3 regions of the Tsukamurella serpentis genome follow, and region 1 is predicted to be linked to each of the others. Evidence: predicted binding sites of a transcription regulator. Region 1 holds the regulator's gene; each other region holds the start of a gene.
The links. Region 1 encodes LexA, which represses DNA repair genes until DNA is damaged. Its sites were predicted from a motif close to CGAACANNTGTTCG; they were not measured.

Region 1 (6,945 bases):
TTCGCCCGGGGGTGGAGATCCTGCCGCTGTACGCGCGGCTGTCCGCCGCGGAGCAGCACCGCGTCTTCGCACCGCACTCCGGGCGCCGGATCGTACTCGCGACCAATGTCGCGGAGACCTCGTTGACGGTGCCCGGGATCAAGTACGTGATCGACACCGGCACCGCCCGCATATCGCGCTACTCCGCGCGCACCAAGGTGCAGCGGCTGCCGATCGAACCGGTCTCGCAGGCGTCGGCGCAGCAGCGTTCGGGCCGGTGCGGGCGCACCTCCGACGGCATCGCGATCCGCTTGTACTCGCAGGAGGACTTCGACGCTCGGCCGGTGTACACCGATCCGGAGATCCTTCGCACGAACCTGGCTTCGGTGATCCTGTCGATGACGGCGCTCGAGCTCGGCGAGGTCTCGGCGTTCCCCTTCGTGCAGCCACCGGATGAGCGCGCGGTCCGCGACGGTGTGGCACTGCTCGAAGAACTCGGTGCGCTGGAGCCCGCCCGCAGTGCTGGCGAGCGGGACGGAGCCGGTCCGCACCGCCGGCTCAGCGCCATCGGGCGGCAGCTCGCGGACCTGCCCGTGGATCCGCGTATGGCGCGGATGCTGGTGGCGGCCCGGGAATTCGGTGTACTGCCCGAGGTGCTGGTGATCGTGGCGGGTATGTCGATCCAGGACGTTCGGGAGCGCCCGGCCGAGCACCGCGCCGCGGCGGACGCCCAGCACGCCAGATTCTCCGATCCCACCTCCGACTTCCTCTCGTATCTGACGCTGTGGCGGCACCTCGGGGAGCGCCGGGCGGATCTCGGTTCGAGTGCCTTCCGCCGAGAGTGCCAGCGGCAGTTCCTGCATTACGTACGGATCCGCGAATGGCAGGATCTGCACGGGCAACTCCGCCAGATCTGCCGCGAGCTGGGGTGGACACTCGAATCGCCGGACCGCGAGCCCGCGGCCTCACCCGATCTCATCCATCAGGCCCTGCTCGCCGGACTTCTCTCACAGATCGGGCTCCGCGAGCCGGACGGCCGTGAGTTCCTGGGGGCACGTCATGCGAAGTTCCTGATCTTCCCCGGATCGGCCCTGTCGAAGAAGCCGCCGCGGCTGGTGATGGCCGGTGAACTGGTGGAGACGTCGCGATTGTTCGCACGGACGGCGGCGCGGATCGAACCGGAGTGGGCGGAGAAGGCTGCGGGCCCGCTCGCCAAGCACCACTACTCGGAACCGCACTGGTCCACCAAACGCGAAGCCGTCCAGGCCAAGGAACGGGTCACGTTGTTCGGTGTCCCGCTGGTCTCGGACCGCACGGTGAACTACGGCCGCATCGACCCGGTGGTCTCCCGGGAGCTGTTCATCCGGCACGCGCTGGTGCAGGGCGAGTGGCGTACACGGCACCGGTTCTTCGCGCGCAATCGAGCTCTGCTCAGTGACCTGGAGTACCTGGAGGACAAGGCCCGACGTCGCGACCTGGTCGTGGACGAGGACGCCCTGTTCGACTTCTACGACCGGCGGGTACCCGAGGGGATCGTCTCGGCGCGGCACTTCGATGCCTGGTGGAAGAAGACCTCCCCCGACCGCCCCGACCTGCTCGATTTCACCGAGACCGACCTGCTGGCCGATTCCGCTGCCGAGGTCACCGGCGACGCCTACCCCACCACCTGGTTGCAGGGGCGGATCGAAGTTCCGCTGAAGTACCGGTTCGAGCCGGGGGCGGCCGATGACGGTGTGACCGCACGGATTCCGGTGCAGGATCTGGCGACGGTGCGGGCGGACGGCTTCGAGTGGCTGGTACCGGCGATGCGGCAGGAACTGGCGACAGCACTGATCAAATCGTTGCCGAAGCACCTTCGCCGGGAGGTCGTCCCGGCGCCGGACTACGCCGCCGCAGCGCTGGCCCGGCTGACTCCACGCGCGGAGCCGCTCACCGCCGGACTGGCGCGGGAGCTGACCCAGTTGTCCGGAACGGTGATCGGACCGACGGACTTCACCCGAGAATCGCTACCCGATCATCTGCGCGTGACCTTCGTGGTGGTCGGCGACGACGGCCGCGAGCTCGGAAGCGGTAAGGATCTCGAAGCGCTCAAACGCCGGCTCGGCAGCGCTGTCCAGGAGGATCTGTCCAGCCGGGCGGACGCGTACGAACGCGCACCGTCGGCCACCTGGACCGCGGACACCCTCGGGGACGTGCCGCGGAGCATCGACACCCAGGTCCGAGGCAGCCGCGTGACCGGTTACGGCACGCTCTATCCCGACGGTGACCGCGCCGGGGTGCGCGTGGTGGCCTCGCAGGCCGACCAGAGCGCACTGATGGGACCCGGACTCGACGTACTGCTGGCGAATGCGCTGCCGGCGGCGCACAAGTCGATGTTGCAGTCCGTGGGGCAGCGCGAACGCCTCGCGCTCTCGCAGAGCCCGTACGCGTCTCCGATGGATCTGCTGACCGATTGCCGGCGACGTGCGATCACGGACCTGCGTGCGGCTGCGGCACCGGCATGGACACCGGAGGAATTCACGGCGTTGACGGCGACGGTCCGAGCCGGACTGGGTGAGCGGACGCAGCGGTACTTCGCCGACGTGGCCGCAGCGGTGGCGACGGCGACCGAACTCCGCGGCGCGATCGGCTCGGCCCCGCCGGCGCTGCGGGACGCGGCCGACGACATCGCCGAACAGGTGGACTCCCTGCTGTTCCCCGGCTTCATCGCGGTGACCTCCGGTGATCACATCCAGCATCTGCCGCGGTATCTGGCGGGAGCAGCGGCACGGTGGGCGGGGCTACCCGCGTCCGCCGACCGTGACGATCGGGGGATGGCCGCACTGGACCGGGTGTACGCCGCGCTCACGGCGAAGTTGGACGCGCTGCCGGAGCATCGGCGTGATGCGGCCTTGGATCACGTGCACTGGTCCATCGAGGAGCTGCGGGTGAGCTTGTTCGCGCAGTCGCTGGGAACCGTGGGCTCGGTTTCGGAGAAGAAGGTGCTCGCAGCGATCGCGGCGCTGAACTGAGCCGCCTTCGACGCGGAAGCCACTGATCGTGCCGCTGAGCACGATCGGCGGTCAGGCGACGTCGGTCGGGTCCGAGGCCGCGCGGGTGCGCAGGTCGGCGATCGCGGCTTCGAAATCCTCGATCGAGGTGAAACCCTGGTAGACCGAGGCGAACCGCAGGTAGGCGACCTCGTCGAGGTCGCGGAGCGGCCCCAGGATGGCCAAGCCGACCTCGTTCGCCGGGACCTCCGCGACGCCGGAGGCGCGGACGGCGTCCTCGACCTGCTGCGCGAGCTTGTGCAGGTCGTCGTCGGCGACATCACGGCCCTGACAGGCGCGACGCACACCCTTCATCACCTTCTCGCGGCTGAACGGCTCGGTGACCCCATTGCGCTTGACCACGGCCAGTACCGCGCTCTCGACGGTGGTGAACCGACGGCCGCATTCGTTGCACGAACGTCGGCGACGAATGCCCTGGCCGTCGTCGTAGACACGTGAATCGACCACACGAGTGTCGTCGTTCTTACAGAACGGGCAATGCATCGGTTCACCTCCCGCGCGGGTGCGCTCGGCCGTACGTCGGGGAAAGGGCAGGATCGCGGCATCCGTCGCGGCCCCTTCCCGAGCTCTCGGCATCGAGGATACTCGGCGGGTGAACCGCACCACGTTGTCGAGGTGCGTCACACCGCCGTGGCCGCGGGAATCAGTGCTCGCGATGTGCATCGTCATCATCGTTGTGCCCTTCAATCAGTGGTGTCGCGGGGAATCACCGGGTATCGCCGTCAGTACCGCGGGGTGACGAGGGTCTGTCCGGAGTGCACCTGGCCGTTGTTCAGTCCGTTGATCCGGGAGATCTCGTCGATGACGCTCGCACGGGAACGCTCGGGTGCGATCTCTGCGGCGATCTGCTCCAGATTCTGGCCGGCGCGGACGGTGACCACGGAGGTCAGTGCCGGCCGAGCGCCTTCAGCTGCGCCGCTCTGCTGCTGCTCGCCGCCGCCGAACAGGACGAGTACGGCGACGAACGTGCCCACCGCCAGCGCCAGGCACAGCGCCCACGACGGGCCGGGAGTACGCCGAGCGCAACCGGCCACACGGGAGACGCCGCGTGCCCGCCGGCGGACGGGCGGACGCACGTGCGAACGTTCGACGGACCGCCGGGAGGACCCGCGCGCACCGGTGACCCGAACCGGTCCGGCGTCCGTTCGAACTGCACCCCCCAGGGCATCGTTCGATGGAATGAGCGAAACGTCCGCGGTGAGCGGATCGCGCTCCTGGGCCAGCCGGGGCGAGACGCCTCGAGCACGCGCGCCGGCCCTCCGGGCGGGGCGGGAGACGCCGCGCCGGACGGTGCCGTTCGACTGAACGCACGCACCGTTTCCTGCGGTTTCGATATCCCGATCGATGATCGCGGTCATGCTCTCTCCTAGCGTCAGTGGCGGGATGTTCCCGTTCATCCGCAGGTCTATCGGAGCAGACTGACAAGTTTTCACTGCCGCCTCACCAGTCACACCAAAGACCGTGCACATGTTCGAAAGAACTTCTGTTCGATTTCTACCACAGGGCTGATCCGAACGGAAGACACGCGGCGAAATTTCTCGAACAGATGTTTGTCAGGGCGTCCGGCCTGGACTACAGTGGGTTGCAGAACCGAACGGGCGTGAGGAGCGGCACATGACAGACGAACGACAGGTCCAGCACCGGGACAAGCGCTTCCGCGACGCACAGGGCAACGTGTCCGAGGATCACCTCACGCGTCGCCAGAAGCAGGTCCTCGAAGTCATCCGGAGATCCGTCCGGGACCGCGGGTACCCGCCGAGCATCCGTGAGATCGGCGACGAGGTCGGCCTGACCTCCACATCGTCGGTGGCGCACCAGTTGCGCACCCTCGAGCGCCTCGGATTCCTGCACCGTGACCCGAACCGTCCGCGTGCGGTGAACGTCCAGGGGGCGGAGGAGCGCACGGCGCAGGTCATCCAGAAGGTGATGGAGGACGAGGACCGCATGCCCGAGCCGGCCTTCATCCCGGTTCTCGGCCGGATCGCCGCCGGAGGGCCGATCCTCGCCGAAGAAGCGGTCGAGGAGATCTTCCCACTCCCCCGTGAGCTCGTCGGCGAGGGTTCGTTGTTCCTCCTCAAGGTGGTCGGCGAGTCGATGACCGATGCCGCCATCTGTGACGGTGACTGGGTGGTCGTTCGGCAGCAGGCCGTGGCCGAGAACGGCGACATCGTCGCCGCGATGCTCGACGGCGAGGCCACGGTGAAGACGTTCCGCCGCACCGGCCGCGACATCTGGCTGATGCCGCACAACCCCGCGTTCGACCCGATCCACGGCAACGACGCCGTGATCCTCGGCAAGGTGGTCACTGTGATGCGCCGGATCTGATTCCGGCGTACCGGCGCAGATGATCGGTGGCCGAACCGAACTCGGTCTCGATCACGGTCAGACGCTTGAAGCAGTGCCCGATAGCGAGTTCCTCGGTCAGTCCCATACCGCCGTGCAGTTGGACGGCGTTCTGGCCGATGAACCGGGCTGCACGCGCAACGGTCACCTTCGCCGCCGAAACCGCTCGCCGTCGTTGCCGCGGCTCCGCATCGAGGTTGAGGACCGCCAGGTACACGGCCGCGACGGCCTGTTCCAGTTCCAGATACATGTCAACCATGCGGTGCTGCAAGACCTGGAACGTGCCGATCGGAACCCCGAACTGATTGCGTTGCTTGGTGTATTCGACCGTCTCCGCCACCACGCGACGCATGATTCCCACCGCCTCACTGCACACCGCCGCGGCTCCGTCGTCGAGGGCCCGTTCGATCGCCTCCCAGGCGGTGCCCTCGGTTCCGATCAATGCCGACACCGGCACACGCAGATCGGAGAACTCGAGATCACCGGTGTGGTGGTCGTCGATGGTGCGGAAGTACCTCGCCGCCACCCCGTTCGGCGGCGCCTGTGGGTCGAACTCGAACAGCAGCAACGACAACCCGTCGCGATCGAGCCGCTCCCCCGATGTCCGCGCCGCGACCACCAGATGCGTCGCGAGGGGAAGATCCGCGACCACCGTCTTCGTACCGGAGAGCACGTACTCGTCGCCGTCACGGCTCGCGCGCACCTGCACGTCCCACGGCTCACGACCGGATGCGGGTTCGGTGAGCGCAAAGCCGATACGGACGTCCCCGTCGGCGATCCGTTCCAGCACGGCCGCAGCGGAATCGCCGCCTGCCTCTCGCAGCAGCGCCGCGCCGACGACGGCGGTACCGATGTACGGCTCGACCACCAGCGCGCCGCCGAGTTCCTCGGCGATCACCATCGTCTCCTCGGCTCCGCCGCCGAGCCCGCCGGCCGACTCGGGCAGGGCTGCACCAAGAATCCCCAGTTCGGAGGCGAACGCCCGCCAGACCGCGGGTTGCCACCGCTCTTCAGATCGCGCCGCGGCCCGGGACTGCGCCAACGGGTACCGGCCGGCGAGATAGCCCCGCACGGCGTCTCGGAGCACGGCCTGTTCGCCGGTGAGTGTGAAGTCCATCTACAGCCCCAATACCGTCTTCGCCAGGATGTTGCGTTGAATCTCGTTCGAACCCGCATAGATCGAGCCCGCACGATCGTTGAAATAGCGCAGCGGCGCGACCGCCTGCCACAGCTCTCCGCTGTGCGCTCCGTCGGGAGGCACCAGATGATCGACCACCGGGCCGCCCGGGCGGGTGACGTGCGGCTGATAGATCCGCCCCCGCGGTCCGGCACTGAGGTAGATGAACTCGGTGATCGCTTGACTGAGTTCGGTACCGAGGATCTTGAGCATCGACGCCGCCGGTCCGGGATTGCCCCCCTCCGCGAGCACCGCGAGCGAACGGTGTTCGAGAATCTCCAGCACGTCCACGCGAGCGCGTAGTTCCGCCAAGCCGAGCCGGAAGTCGTCGTCCTCCGCCAGCGGTCGCGCGTCCCGGCCGGGCACGTGTTCGGCCTGCTCGGCGAGCCGGTCGAG
Region 2 (6,945 bases), on a different contig from region 1:
GATCTGGTGATGCTCGACACCGGGTTGCCGGCCGCGCGGGAACTGTTGGGGGAGCGCGCACCGGGGTGGTTGCGGCGGCGGGTCCGGCGGTGGCGGTTCGGAGCGGCGGTGTTCAAGGTCGATCTCGTGCTCGACGGGGGGATCCCGTGGGCGCACGAGCAGCTCCGCCGGTCCGCGTTCGTGCACCTCGGTGGTACGGCTCGGGAGATCGGTGAGAAGGAACTGATGGTGGACCGGGCGCGGATGCCGGATCGGCCGGTGATCATTCTGTCTCAGCAGTACTTGGCTGATCCGTCGCGGTGCAAGGGCGATCTGACGCCGGTGTCGATGTACGCGCACTGCCCGCAGGGATTCGCCGGTGACCTGACGGAATCGGTTCTGGCGGAGGTGGAGCGGCACGCGCCGGGGGTGCGGGAGCGGATCACGGCGGTGCGCTCGACGGGGCCGGACGGACTGTGGGCGTCGAATGCGAACCTGGTGCGCGGTGACATCGCCGCCGGGGCGGCGATCCCCTCGCAGTTGCTGCGCCGGCCGAAGCTGATCGATCCGTGTCGCCTGACCGACCGGGTGTTCCTGTGCTCGGCGGCCGCCGCCCCGGGGCCAGGTGTGCACGGCATGGTCGGCCGTCAGGCCGCGCAGGCGGCGCTGCGCTCGCTGTAGTCCGCCGGTGCGCCGCAGCGGCCGGGCCGGTTCAGAACGGGGGATCGTCGGGCGGTGGTGGCTCACCGGCCTGCTCGGCGCGGCGTCGTTGCTGGTCGAGCAGTTCCTGGAGGCGTTGTGCCCGTTCGGCTGCGCGCTGTGCGCACCGGGCGGTGCGGATCCGGCGGTTACGGGCGCGCGCGGCGCGGCGGGAGGCGGCGCGACGGGAGGCGTGCCGGTCCAGGTCCTGTGCGGCGGGCTCGCGGGGTCCGCGGCCGCCGGTGCTGCCGGTGGTGCCGAGTTCGTCGTCCGAGGTGCCGGTGCACCGGGGAACGCCGGTGGGCGTGTCCCAGGTGAGGGACGCCAGGCCGGGGAGCAGGCTCGACGAGGTGCTCGGCGCGACTGTGCGGGTTCCGGCTGCGGGATGCGTCCACACCACGGTGCCGTCGTCGAGGACGTCCGACAGCCAGGAGGTCTCGGTCTTGATCCGGTGGTGGAATCCGCACAGCGGTACCAGGTTCCCGGGCCCGGCGGCACCGGCGACGGTGGTGCCGCCACCACGCTCGGGATGGCGGTGGTCGTACTCGGCGACGTGGTCGGCCTGGCACAGCGCCGAGGACACACTGCACCCCGGGAAGGTGCAGGTGGGGTATCGCAGCCGCATCACCAGGAGCTGATACCGCGTGGGCGTGTACCCCGATGCGCCGGTCGCGTGCACACGGCCGGTCGCCGGGTCGCGGCGACCCAGCGGCCGGACGGTGGTATCGCACTGAGCGATCAATGCGTTCGCCTGCTCGACGGTGACCGGACCACTGATGCCGAGGTCCTCGCAGAGCACCACCGCGCCGCGGCGCGGAGTCGGCGCGCCATCGGGCGGCTCTGCGGGCGCTGCGGGCGGGGCACCAGCGGACTCGGCGTGAGCGGCGTCGGATTCGGCGAGGACGATCACCGCGAGTGCCTTCATATCCGGTGCGACTGCGCCGCTGCGCGGTGTGCGCTCGGCATGTGCGCAGCCCTCCTGACGACAGTGGCAGCCCAGGCTCGTGTACCCCTCCGCGAGGGCGATCAGCGCGGTCACCTGCCGTTCCGCCAGTGGGCGGCCGTCACGCCGGCACACGGTTCGAGCGACCTCGGCGATCATCGCGGAGAGACGAATGGCGTCGGCCTTGGGAAGCACCGCTTCCAGATCGACGGTGCCGTCATTGCGGGAGTGGAAATCGATCCGTGGCGCGGGTGTGGGCTCGGGCTGGTGCGGAATCGCGTCCCGGTCGATCTCCACCATGATCGTGCGGGAGGCCTCCTCCACCGCAGCGGCGGTGAGGGTGAGGTCCGGGTCTGCGGTGGTGCCGGCCAGCCAGGCGGCGATGCGGGCGTCGTACGCGTGCGCGATGTGATCGTCGAGGATCGCTCGCGCGTAGCGGAGCACCACCCGCGCCAGGGTGAGCGAGATCCGGCCGCTCCCGAAAAGTTCGAACACCTGGGGGAGGCGCTCACGCAGATCGAGGGCGCGGTGCACCGCCGCTCCGGCCGCCCCGCGACCGACCTGCAGTGCTGCGCCGACTTCGGCGACCAACTCGTCCCAATCGCCGACGAACAGCCGATTCGTCTCCTCCAGGATGCTTCTCTGCTGGTCACGTAGCGCGTACACCTGTGACAGCAGTGCGCAACGCCGAGCCTCGATGCGATTGGCCTGGGCTGCGAGCTCTCGTACTTCCGCCAGCAAGGAGGCAACGGAGCGGTCGGAGACGCCGTCGAACACGGGTGGCAGTGGTTGCGTGACCTGCCGCCCCAGTTCGAATGCGCTACCGGAGATGCTCATACATTCGATCATACGCTCGAATCCGGCGGAAGGCTAGGGGGCGTGTGTGCCGACGTGCGAAGGTGGGCACCCTTGACAGTAGGTTGGGTTTTCACAACAATCAGTTATATGAGTCCGGTTAGACGTGAAGATTCTCTACCGATCTTCAATCGCATCGGCGTCTTGCGCGCCGAGCGGCAGATGAGCCGAGCCGCGTTGGCGGCAGAGATCAACGTGAATCCACAGACTGTGGGCGCGTTGGAGCGGGGGGACCACTACCCGAGCCTCGATCTGGCCTTCCGGATCTGTGCGGTCTTCGACCTCCCGGTCGAAGCCGTGTTCTCGCGGACCGAGTTCGGTCCCCTGTCAACAGAAGTGTATGGACGCAAGGAGAAGGGTGGACGACGATGACTGCGAACTTGTTCAGCGGCTACCAAGAGCGCCGCACCCGGCGTTTTCTGGAGAACGAGAAGCGTACGGCGCACATGTTCCCGAACTGGCGCACCCGGTCTCGGCGGCGCAAGCTCGTCGTCGCGCTGGGGCTGGTGTACCTGTACATGTTCGTCGTCGGGGTGCTGTGCCACTTCGATATCGGGATCGCGCCGCTGCTGTGGCTGCCTGCCTGCGCGTTGTTGCTACCACTGTGGAGCATGCTGCAGATCGTCTCGGGGCGTCAGGGGGATGCGCCCGCTGATGCTCTGGACGAATGGGAGATCCAGCAGCGGAACGAGGCTCGATCGATCGGGCTGAGCGTCACGCAGAACCTGGTCCTGGTGGCGGTGTGCTACGCCATCTTCACTGCGGTGATCGCGCAGCCTGCTGGGAACAATGCCTGGCACTACGCGTCCGGGCTGTTCACTCTGGTGGCACTGCTCATCGGGATGTCGACGCCGGCGATGCTGCTGGCCTGGACGCGGCCCGATCCCGAGGCCGAGGACGTACCGCTGTAGGAGGGGCGCGTCCGGCACGGACGCGGTTGGGTCAATCGCTCCCACCGATGGCGGGACCGAGGATGTCGTCGGCGTCGACGATGCGGTAGGCGTAGCCCTGCTCGGCGAGGAAGCGCTGACGGTGCGCGGCGTAATCGGCGTCCAGGGTGTCCCGGGAGACCACCGAGTAGAAGTGGGCGGTGCCACCGTCGTGCTTGGGCCGCAGCAGCCGTCCGAGCCGCTGCGCCTCCTCCTGGCGGGAGCCGAAGGTGCCCGAGACCTGCACCGCGACGGACGCTTCCGGAAGATCGATGGAGAAGTTCGCGACCTTGCTGACCACCAGCGTCGAGATCTCGCCCGCGCGGAAGGCATCGAACAGGGCCTCACGCTCCTTGTTCTTGACCGCGCCGGTGATGACCGGCGCGTCGAGTGCGGCACCGAGCGCCTCCAACTGATCCAGGTAGGCCCCGATCACCAGCGTCGGAGCGCCCCTATGTCGTGCCAGGATCGACTTCACCACAGCGGTTTTCACCGGCGCGGTGGAGCACATCCGATACCGCTCGTCGGGCTCGGCGGTGGCGTACTGCATCCGCTGGTTCTCGGTGAGCGTCACCCGCACCTCGACGCAGTCCGCGGGCGCGATCCATCCCTGCGCCTCGATGTCCTTCCACGGCGCGTCATAGCGTTTCGGCCCGATCAGGGAGAACACGTCACCCTCGCGGCCGTCCTCGCGCACCAGCGTCGCCGTGAGGCCCAGGCGGCGCCGCGATTGCAGATCGGCGGTCATCCGGAACACCGGCGCAGGCAGGAGATGCACCTCGTCGTAGATCATCAGACCCCAGTCGCGGGAGTCGAACAGGTCCAGGTTCTTGTACTCGCCCTTGGATTTGCGGGTGAGTACCTGATAGGTGGCGATGGTCACCGGGCGGATCTCCTTCTTCTCGCCCGAGTACTCGCCGATCTCCTCCTCGGTGAGCGTGGTCCGCGCCAGGAGTTCGCGCTTCCACTGCCGTCCGGAGACGGTGTTCGTCACAAGGATCAGCGTGGTGGCTTGTGCCCGCGCCATAGCGGCGGCACCCACGATCGTCTTCCCGGCGCCACACGGCAGCACCACCACGCCGGATCCGCCGAGCCAGAACGAATCCGCCGCCGTCTTCTGGTAGTCGCGCAGCTCCCAGCCCGAGCCTGCGGTGTCGAGCGAGATCGGGTGCGATTCGCCGTCGACGTACCCGGCTAGATCCTCCGCCGGCCAGCCCACTTTGAGCAGCAGTTGCTTGAGGTGGCCCCGCTCGGACGGGTGCACGACCACCGTCGAGTCGTCGATCCGGGCGCCGATCATCGGTGCGATCTTCTTGTGCCGCAGAACTTCTTCGAGCACCGCGCGATCCAATGAGACCAGGATCAGGCCGTGTGCGGGGCTCTTGACCAGTTGCAGCCGGCCGTACCGGCTCATGGTGTCCACCACGTCCACCAGTAGTGGCTGCGGCACCGGGTACCGGGAGTAGGTGACCAGCGCGTCCACCACCTGCTCCGCATCGTGTCCGGCGGCCCGAGCGTTCCACAGGGCCAGCGGCGTCACCCGGTAGGTGTGTACGTGCTCCGGGGCGCGTTCGAGCTCCGCGAAGGGGGCGATCGCCGCCCGAGCGGCGCCGGCCAGTTCGTGCTCGACCTCCAGCAGCAAGGTCTTGTCGGACTGGACGATGAGGGGCCCGTCGGTCATCTACCCATTGTGCCGCGCCGGCCTGAACTCCTGCTCGTCACCGCGGTCTCGCACGACCACACCTAGCTCACCCAGGCGCAATCGCAGATCGAGGGCGGTGGGTCCACGCTTCTCGGCGCGTGCGACGGCGCGCTCGCGCAACAGTTCCAAGGCGTCGCCGGGCACGCGATCGCGCCCATCCACGAAGCGGACGAACTCGGCCTCGTACGGGTCCTTGTCGCCGGACCATCGGTACCCGGCGGCGCGGAAGGCTTCGGCCAGGCGTCGCGCGGGTACGCCGTCGGTGCCGGCGGCCGCGAGGAGTCGGCCCTGCGGATCGAGGACCGTCAGCTCCCGTCCCCGGCCCAGAAAGACCTCGCCGACCTGGGCGCGGGCGATCCACCGGCGGCTCCCGCCAGCGGCGATCTCCACGTGATCCTGGTCGACGGTGACCGCCGCGACCTCGCTCTGCCACATCCCGATCAGTACGAACCCGGCGATCAGACCGATGGCCGTCAGCACTCCGACGGCCACTCCCACGGGCAACTGGGCGGCCAGCCGTAGGGGCGCCGGTGAACCGACTACTGTGCGCTCGAGCCACCCGACCATGCCCCGGGCCAGCAATCCGAGCGCTGCGCCCACCGCCGTGGTGGCCAGCACCGTGGCCAGTTGCACCGTGCGAGGCAGCCCGACCGATACCGCGGAGGGCGACATGCTGCTCATGACTGCTCCGGCCGGAGGTAGGCGAGCGCAGCGCGACGCGCATCGGTGCGGACGTCACCGTCGGCGAGGTGTGTGCCATCGGTGAGGGCCACGAGAAACGTCGCCGCGTGCGCGGGATTGATTTCGGCGTCGAAGATCCCGGTGGACTGCCCGCGAACGATCAACGTGGACAGTGCCGTTCGCATCAGGGCGTCGGCGGTGGAGATGGTCTCGGCGAGTTCCGGATCGGCGGGCACGCGGCGGATCAGCTCGGCGATCAGTCCCGGTGCCACCGGATCGACCGACGATGCGGCCAGTGCGTCGATCACCAGCGCCACTCCGGCGCGCGGGTCGCTCTGCGCGAGAGCGCGGTCCCGGATCTCGGTATTGCGGGCGATATCCGCGTCGAACATGGCGCGGAACAGGCCGGCCTTATCGGTGAAGTAGTAGAAGACGGTTCCGGAGCTGACACCGGCGCGAGCGGCGATGTCAGCGGCGCGGGCGCGCTCGAAACCCGCGGCGGAGAACTCCGCGGCGGCGGCTTCCAGGATCGTGGCGCGCCGACGGGCGATGAGGGCGGGGTCGGAGGTGCGGGCCATGTTCTCACTCTAATTAATAACTGAGCGGTCAGTCAATTAATGTACGATCCGAGGCCACGGTCAGAGTCGAACGGGGCTACTGCACGTACTCGGCGGTGGTGACCCGGTGCAGGGCGAACCGGCGGGGAGTGTCACCGTCGAGCGCGGTGAGCTGACCGTGCCGCACCGACTCGGGTACCACCAGGTGCCGGGTGAATACGCCGTTCGAATCGACGTACCCGAGTTCGACGGTGCTGCCCGAACCGGCGGCCGCGACCAGCAGTTCCACCAGCTCCGGACCGGAAGCGCGGGTCTCCCCGGGGCGTGCCGGCACGTCCTGGCGACGGATCTGCACTGCTGCCTCGGCGAGCTGATCCGCCGTGGGCTGCGCCGCCGGCGCCCGGTACCGCGGTGCGGGCAGCCGGATCGCCGGAGGTCGCAGATCCACCACCACCCCGCGGGAGTCCTCCGCCGCCGCGGAGAAGCCCGCCGCGGCCAGACCGGCGACCAGATCCGAGAGGGGAACCTGCGCGATCAGCACCGTCGGCGCCACTGCCCGCAGCGCCAGAGCCTGCGCAGCGGGGGAGGCCAGCACCGCTG
Region 3 (6,945 bases), on a different contig from region 1:
GACGGGCGTCGTCGGTGATCGGGGCGCGCTCGATCGCGGAGGTGGCCCGCAGCGTCAGGTCCTCCACCCGCGCCTGCATCGCCGACGGTGCCCCGGTGGCCCGCAGTGCCGCCCGCGCTCGCTCGACGCCGGCGTCGTCGAGATCGGTGCCGACCAGCCCGCGCAGCTCGTGCGCGGCCTCACCGCCCGATGCCAGGGCGTGCGCCAGCATCGGTGTGTGCTTTCCCGAGCGCAGATCGTCGCCGGAGGGCTTACCGGTGATCCGTGGGTCGCCGAACGCACCGAGCAGGTCGTCGCGCAGCTGGAAGGCGATGCCCAGGTCCACCCCGATCGCACGCAGGGCCGCCACGGTCTCGGTGGACGCCCCGGCCAGAGCAGCACCCACGTGCAAGGGGCGCTCCACGGTGTAACCGGCGGTCTTGAACCGCACCACCTGCTCGGCTGCGGCCGCGGACTCGTCCCGGGAGGCCTCGCCGACGATGTCGAGCAATTGGCCGCCGAGCACCTCGGTGCGCATCGCCGCCCAGGCGCGTGCCGCCCGCAGGTACCGCTCCGGCTCCAGGCCGGCGCCGAGGAACATGTCATCGGCCCAGGCCAGTGCCAGGTCGCCGAGCAGGATCGCGGTCGCCTCGCCGAACCGATCGGGTGATCCCGACCAGCTGCGTTCGGCGTGCATCCGGGCGAACTCACGGTGTGTGGTCGGCCGGCCCCGGCGGGTCAGCGAGGCGTCGATGATGTCGTCGTGGATCAGTGCGCAGGCCTGGACGAACTCGAGTGAGGAACACGCGCGCAGTGCGGCCCGGGCGGTGTCGCCGTCGCAGGCGCCGCCGCCGGCCAGCCACCCCGTCCAGGCGAACGCCGGGCGGATTCGCTTACCGCCGCGCAAAACGAAGCGCTCCAGTGCGGCGGTCGCCTCCGAGAACACCGCGCCCACCGGTTCGACCAGCTCACGACGCTCTTCGAGGAAGGACTCGAGCTCGGGGGCCACCGCGGACGCGATATCGGCCAGGGTGGTCTGAGGCGGGGCGACCGGCAGCGTCATACCTGGAAATCTATTCTGGGAACCGTGACCGACCAAAGCCGGACCGTACTCGACCGTCTCGACGCCGTACGCGCGAGCGGCCGAATGCCGTTCTCGGTCGAGTTCATGCCCCCGCGCGACGAGGCCGGCGAGGCCCGGCTGTGGCGTGCCGTGCGGACCTTCGAGCGGATGGACCCGGCGTTCGTCTCGATGACCTACGGTGCCGGGGGCTCGACCCGTGACCGCACCGTCCGGGTCACCGGCGAGATCGCCGAGACCACCACACTGCTGCCGGTCGCGCATCTGACCGCCGTCGACCACAGCATCACCGAGTTGCGCGCGCTGATGGGCGCGTACGCCGACGGTGACGTGCGCAACGTGCTGGTCCTGCGCGGAGACCCGCCCGGCGATCCGATGGGCAAGTGGGTGCGTCACCCGCAGGGGCTCAAGTACGCCAGCGAGGTGGTGGAACTGGTGCGGGAGCTGGGCGACTTCCACGTGGGCGTGGCTGCCTTCCCGGAGGGCCACCACCGCTCGCCGGATCTGGACACCGACGTGCGGTACTTCGCCAACAAGTTGCGGGCCGGCGCCGATTACTCGATCACCCAGATGTTCTTCGACGTCGACGACTACCTGCGACTGCGCGATGCGGTCGTGGCCTTCGACGCGGAGCAGGGTGCCAAGCCGCTGATCCCGGGCATCATGCCGATCACCTCGCTCAAGTCGGTCTCGCGGATGGCCGAGTTGTCGAACGCCACGATCCCGGACGCGATGCGCGCCGAACTGGCCGCAGCGGCCGGTGACGGTGCCGAGGAGGATCGCGCCGCGGTGCGCGCCGTCGGCATCGAGATCGCCACCCGGATGAGTGAGCGGCTGATCGCCGAGGGCGCACCGGCGTTGCACTTCTGCACGCTCAACTTCGCCAGGGCCACCTCCGAGGTCCTGGAGAACCTGTCGATGCTGCCGGCTTCGGTCTGATCCGTACCGCCCGGTGCTCCGGCGTCAGCGGCCCAGTTTCTGCCGCAACCACTGCGGCAGTTCCACCAGTGACTCCGGTTCGGCGTTCTCCTGGCCGGGCTTGGGGCTGCGATCGCGGCGCAGGTAGGCGAGGGCGCCCACGATCCCGGCGGTGAGGAACGAGACCAGCACCGTGATCCACGCCCAGCGGGTGAACGAGGCGATCGACGGGTCCGCGTAGTCCGCCTCGGCGGTCAGCGCCGCGGAGGTCCCGGAGTTCAACGTCCAGGTGACCAGGTCGTTGCTCTCCTGCTGGCCGTTGGTGGCCGTCACCGGACCGGGGAACTGCAGCGAGACCACGATCACCGCGGCGTTCGGTGCCAGCGAGGACAGGTCGGCGGTGCCGGAGAGGATCACGGTGCCGCCGGTGCGCTGCACGCGCATCTTGATCGACGCGGCCGAGGTGTCGAAGGCTTGCGAGACCACCTCGCCGAGCTGGTTGAACTGGCCGAAGGTGATGGTCTGGAAGACCATCTGGGTGCCGACCTTGCCGTTCGAATCGTAGGCCCGGACCTCGGCGAGACCGCTCAGCTCACCGGGTGCGGCGATCTGCGGGCCCTTGGGATCGGAAGCGGGGGTCTGAGCGGCCACGATCTTGCCGGACATCCGGTCGCCGGGGCCCGGGCTCGCGCACGCCGCAGGGGCCAGCGCCAGCACCAGCACGGTCAGTACCGCGAGCATCCTTCGGAGAGTCACGTGCGCCATCGTGCCAGGTGTCTCAGGTCACGGGCGAGCAGCCGCGCCGCGATCCGGCCGCTGGATCCGTTGACGCCCCCACCGGGGTGCATCGACGCACCGGCGAGCGCCAGCCCGCCGGCGCCCGGGATCCGCGCCCCGGCGAGCTCGGGGAGGGGCCGGAACAGCAGCATGTTTTGCAGCGCCATCTCCACGTGCATGACGTTCCCGCCGAGCAGGCCCAGTTCGCTCTCCAGGTTCGCCGGGGTCTGCACGTACCGGTGTTCGACGGTGTCCGCGTAGCCCGGTGCCCATTGCTGCAACTCCGCCAGGATCCGGTCGGCCTCGGCCTCGGCCGCCCCGGTCCAGCAGCGCCCGGCGAGCCGGTACGGGTACCACTGCGCCCACAGTGTGGTGGTGTGCCGGCCGGGTGGCGCGATGGTGGGGTCCAGTCCGGAGAAGGTCATCGCCAGGACCACCGGACGCCGGGGCGCGTCACCGGCCAGCATGTCACCCCGGGCACGGGCGAGGTGCCCGCGATCGGCGGTGAGCAGTCCCAGCCCGGCCTGGTCGGCGAGCGGGACGCCGTCGAAGTCGGGTGGTGCGGTGCCACCGAGCCGTAGCACCATGCCCACGCCCGGCCCGACCTGGATCCGCCGGCGCCACTCCGGCAGGCGGGTGTGGCGGTAGCCGCCGCGTTCGAGCAGGTCGAGAGTGGTGAGCACGTGACAGCCGGCGAGCACGGTCCGCGCCGCCACGGTCCGGGTGCCGCCGTCGCCGGCGCCGACGGTGACCTCCCAGGACCGGCCGCGCCGGCGCAGCGCGGTGACCGGGGCGCCGGTCTCGACGGTGCCGCCGTCGGCGGTGATCCTGCTGATCAGAGCTGTGGTGAGGGCGCCGCTGCCGCCGACCGCCCGGCCCGGGCCGAGGGTGTGCATGAGTGCCGCGAAACCGACCATCGGTGCGGTTCCCGGTTCGCTCATCGCCGGCCCGGACTGCGCGCCGAACCAGGCCAGCGCCGCTTTCAGGCGTTCGTCGTCGAAGTACTCGTCGAGCAGGGTGTCGCCGGAGGCGAGGTAGGTGCGTGAGAGTCCGGCGATGCCGGCGCGGCCTTTGGCCGGCCAGAACGCCCGGCCCAGCCGGGCAGCGCCGGGGGAGGAGCCGAAGGCGTTCATGGTGGCCTTCGCGCGCGGCGTCCAGTCCGCGACGAATCTGCGGTACGCCGCAGCGTCGGTCCGGCCGCAGGCCGCAGCGATCGAATCGGCGGTGGCGTCGAGATCGTGACGGAAGACGATCGGCGGGGCCGTCGAACCCGGCGGGGTGGGCGCGAACGCCCACGGATCGCAGTCGAGGTAGCGCAGTCCGTGCGCGGCCAGATCGAGTTCTTCGGCGATACCGGTGTGCCGGAACATCAGGTGCGCCGACGATCCGCGGTCGACCCGGTACCCGGGGAACCGCTCGACGGTGCTGACCGCCCCGCCCGGAACCCGGTCCGACTCGAAGACCGCGACCGAGCGGCCCTGCGCGGCCAGGTAGGCGGCGCCGACCAGGGCGTTGTGGCCCGAGCCGACCACGGCCACGTCGAGCGTCATAGCGGTAGTTCCCGGCCGAGGACGGCGAACGGGCGTGGATCACCCGAGAACCGGAAACCGCGCAGTACGTCGTAGAAACCGGTACGGCGATACAACTTCCAGGCACGGTTGTCCTCGTCCGGGACCTCCGGGGTGGATAGCAGTACGCGAGGTTCGGGCCGCTCGTGCAGCAGTGCCTCCAGCATCGCCCTGCCGGTGCCGTGGCCCTGCGCGGACGGGTGCACGTGCAGTTCGCTGAGCTCGAAGTAGGAGCCGGCGATCTCCTCGATCCGGTACTGGTCGAGGCCGCGGCGGCCGAGGCCGATCCGCACCTGCCGGTTCCACCACTGATCCGCGGCGCCGCGGTAACCGTAGGCGATACCGACGAGGTGGTCGTGCAGTCGACCGTCCGGGTCGGGGAGGGCCTGCACCGCGCCGAAGGCGGTGTAACCGTCGCGGGCCAGATGCTCGCGCCACATCGGCATCCGGTGCGATTCGGTGCCCGCGGGGTACTGCATGGCCGCGACGTAGATCTGCAGGGCCGCGGGCAGCCACAGCGTCGCGTCCTGCGGGGAGAGGGGGTGGATCCGCGGCGCGGCTACTGCAGGCATGCGATTGCTCCCCTTGACGTGTCGGTGGCTCACGCTATATTAGAAGTGATCGAATGATTGTTCGATCACCGGCCGTGTGATTGGCGCGCATGTTCTGACCCGGGTTCTGGTGTCGGATCGTCGTCCGCCGGTCCGGGGCCGCCGGCGGGACTGGTGCGAAGCGAGGGAAGCGTTACGTGTCAGTCCCGTCGGATACACAACGGGTGGCAGGTGTGAAAGCCGGGAACGCAGGAGGAAGGGGCACCGATGATCGAATCGAGAACACGGGTCGGTCGCGTCGCGTCGGGCCGGCGGGTGGGGGAGTCGGGCGCCGCCCGGATCCTCGATCGTGCGGACCAGTTCCTCGCTCGCGCGGGCGGCTCGCCGGCCCCGGCTGATCAGTACCGCGAGATCTACCACGCCGCGCTGCGCGGAGCGGCGGCGCTGCTCGCCGAGCGGGAGACGGGTGTGCGGCGTCCCACGCGCAACGCCTGGCTGCGTCTGGCGAAGGCGGCACCCGGGTACGCCGAGTGGGTCGACTACTTCACGGTCGTCTCCGGCGTGGTCGCCGCTCTGGAGACCACGGCGCGTTCGGTGAGTGCGGTCGAGGTCTCGGAACTGCACTCACGAGTACAGATCTTCCTCAATGCGATCGAGTCGGACCTGTCCCGAGCGGCGTGAATTCCGATCGTGGTCGTCGATTGTTCGGCGGATGGTGGTCGTCAGGTCGGAAGGCTCGTATCATGAAGGCAGGAGTTGGACCCCACGAGTGCTGAAGGAGGGGACGTGCCACTCTCCGAGCACGAACAGCGCATGCTCGACCAGATCGAGAGCGCGCTCTACGCCGAGGATCCGAAGTTCGCGTCGAACGTACGCGGAGGCCGGTTCGGTGGCGCGACGGGTAAGCGTCGCGTGATCGCCGCGATAGGTTTCGCGGTGGGCTTGATGCTGCTGATAGTCGGAATGCTGTTGGGCAGGGTCGAGTACACGGTGATCGTGGGGATCGCCGGATTCCTCCTCATGTTCGGCTCGGTGATCTACGCCCTGTGGTCCGGGCCGGCGGCGAAGGGGCCGCGCGGCGCCGTCGCCGACGACGGTTCGGTACGCGAACCCGCCCGCAAGGGGCGCGGTGTGAAGACCGCGAAGGCCCCGGGGCAGTCGTTCGTCGTCCGCATGGAGGAGCGCTTCCGCCGCCGGTTCCCCTGATTCGCTGACCATCGCCAAAAGCCGCCGACCACCTGGTCGGCGGCTTTTTCGTGCCCGCACGAGTTGCGCCCCACGATCACCCACCGGATCTCCCCACTTCCCCCCACGGTTGGCTCGCGCTGGATCACTTTCGTCGCAAACATCACTTCACTCCCGTCTGACAGGTCGCGCCGGGCAGGTGTGACCAACTCGCCACGCCCGCCGGGAGTGTCGCCCCCCACTTCGTGCCACCGCGATAACCTGCGGAAACTCGGAGAAGTCTCCGCGAATCGCCGATCGCAGTGGTTGAAAGTGGAGAACAGTGGGGTAATGTGGGGCGCACTGGAGAAAGACGCGCTAGTCTGAAGTCTCGATCCAGTGACAACCCCATCGAGGGAGGCGGGAGGTTGCCGTGATGTTCACGGGTACCTACACGCCGAAGCTCGATGACAAGGGACGGCTCACCCTCCCCGCCAAGTACCGCGAGGAACTGGCGGGAGGGCTGACGATCACGAAAGGACAGGATCGAAGCCTCACGGTGTACCCCAAGGCGGAGTTCGAGCGCATCGCCGAGAAGGCCGATGCCATCGAATGGACGGACCCCGCCGGCCGCGCCTTCTACCGCAACTTCTTCGCCAGCTCCGATGACCAGCGCCCGGACTCGCAGGGACGGATCTCGCTCTCCGCGGATCATCGCCGCTACGCCGGACTGACCAAGGAATGCGTGGTCGTCGGATCTCGGAGGTTCCTGGAGATCTGGGACGCGGAGGCATGGGACGCCTACCAGGCACAGCACGAAGACGACTACGCGCAGCCGCAGTCCGAATCGCTCAAGGCGATCTTCTAACCGCCGCCGGACCACTCGCGGCGCGGACGAGGTGGACCG

Region 2: ACYVHG_RS09890 (HNH endonuclease signature motif containing protein) is a predicted target of LexA. The motif match lies at 2,464-2,477, and genes of this name have one in related genera.
Region 3: ACYVHG_RS02885 (SAV_6107 family HEPN domain-containing protein) is a predicted target of LexA. The motif match lies at 4,946-4,959, and genes of this name have one in related genera.

Annotation. Positions count from the first base shown of each region.
Region 1 covers NZ_BAAGVH010000001.1:176,812-183,756, reverse strand. Annotated here, with positions in the region: gene hrpA (ATP-dependent RNA helicase HrpA) at 1-2,990, shown strand, start outside; gene nrdR (transcriptional regulator NrdR) at 3,042-3,512, opposite strand; gene ACYVHG_RS00865 (hypothetical protein) at 3,752-4,105, opposite strand; gene lexA (transcriptional repressor LexA) at 4,644-5,354, shown strand; gene ACYVHG_RS00855 (acyl-CoA dehydrogenase family protein) at 5,332-6,489, opposite strand; gene ACYVHG_RS00850 (acyl-CoA dehydrogenase family protein) at 6,490-6,945, opposite strand, start outside.
Region 2 covers NZ_BAAGVH010000003.1:344,808-351,752, forward strand. Annotated here, with positions in the region: gene ACYVHG_RS09885 (phytoene desaturase family protein) at 1-660, shown strand, start outside; gene ACYVHG_RS09890 (HNH endonuclease signature motif containing protein) at 692-2,458, opposite strand; gene ACYVHG_RS09895 (helix-turn-helix transcriptional regulator) at 2,567-2,848, shown strand; gene ACYVHG_RS09900 (hypothetical protein) at 2,845-3,387, shown strand; gene ACYVHG_RS09905 (DNA repair helicase XPB) at 3,419-5,086, opposite strand; gene ACYVHG_RS09910 (YqeB family protein) at 5,087-5,788, opposite strand; gene ACYVHG_RS09915 (TetR/AcrR family transcriptional regulator) at 5,785-6,366, opposite strand; gene ACYVHG_RS09920 (helicase-associated domain-containing protein) at 6,443-6,945, opposite strand, start outside.
Region 3 covers NZ_BAAGVH010000002.1:101,942-108,886, reverse strand. Annotated here, with positions in the region: gene ACYVHG_RS02910 (polyprenyl synthetase family protein) at 1-1,042, opposite strand, end outside; gene metF (methylenetetrahydrofolate reductase [NAD(P)H]) at 1,067-1,999, shown strand; gene ACYVHG_RS02900 (LppM family (lipo)protein) at 2,024-2,734, opposite strand; gene ACYVHG_RS02895 (phytoene desaturase family protein) at 2,731-4,305, opposite strand; gene ACYVHG_RS02890 (GNAT family N-acetyltransferase) at 4,302-4,895, opposite strand; gene ACYVHG_RS02885 (SAV_6107 family HEPN domain-containing protein) at 5,142-5,555, shown strand; gene ACYVHG_RS02880 (DUF3040 domain-containing protein) at 5,661-6,080, shown strand; gene mraZ (division/cell wall cluster transcriptional repressor MraZ) at 6,475-6,906, shown strand.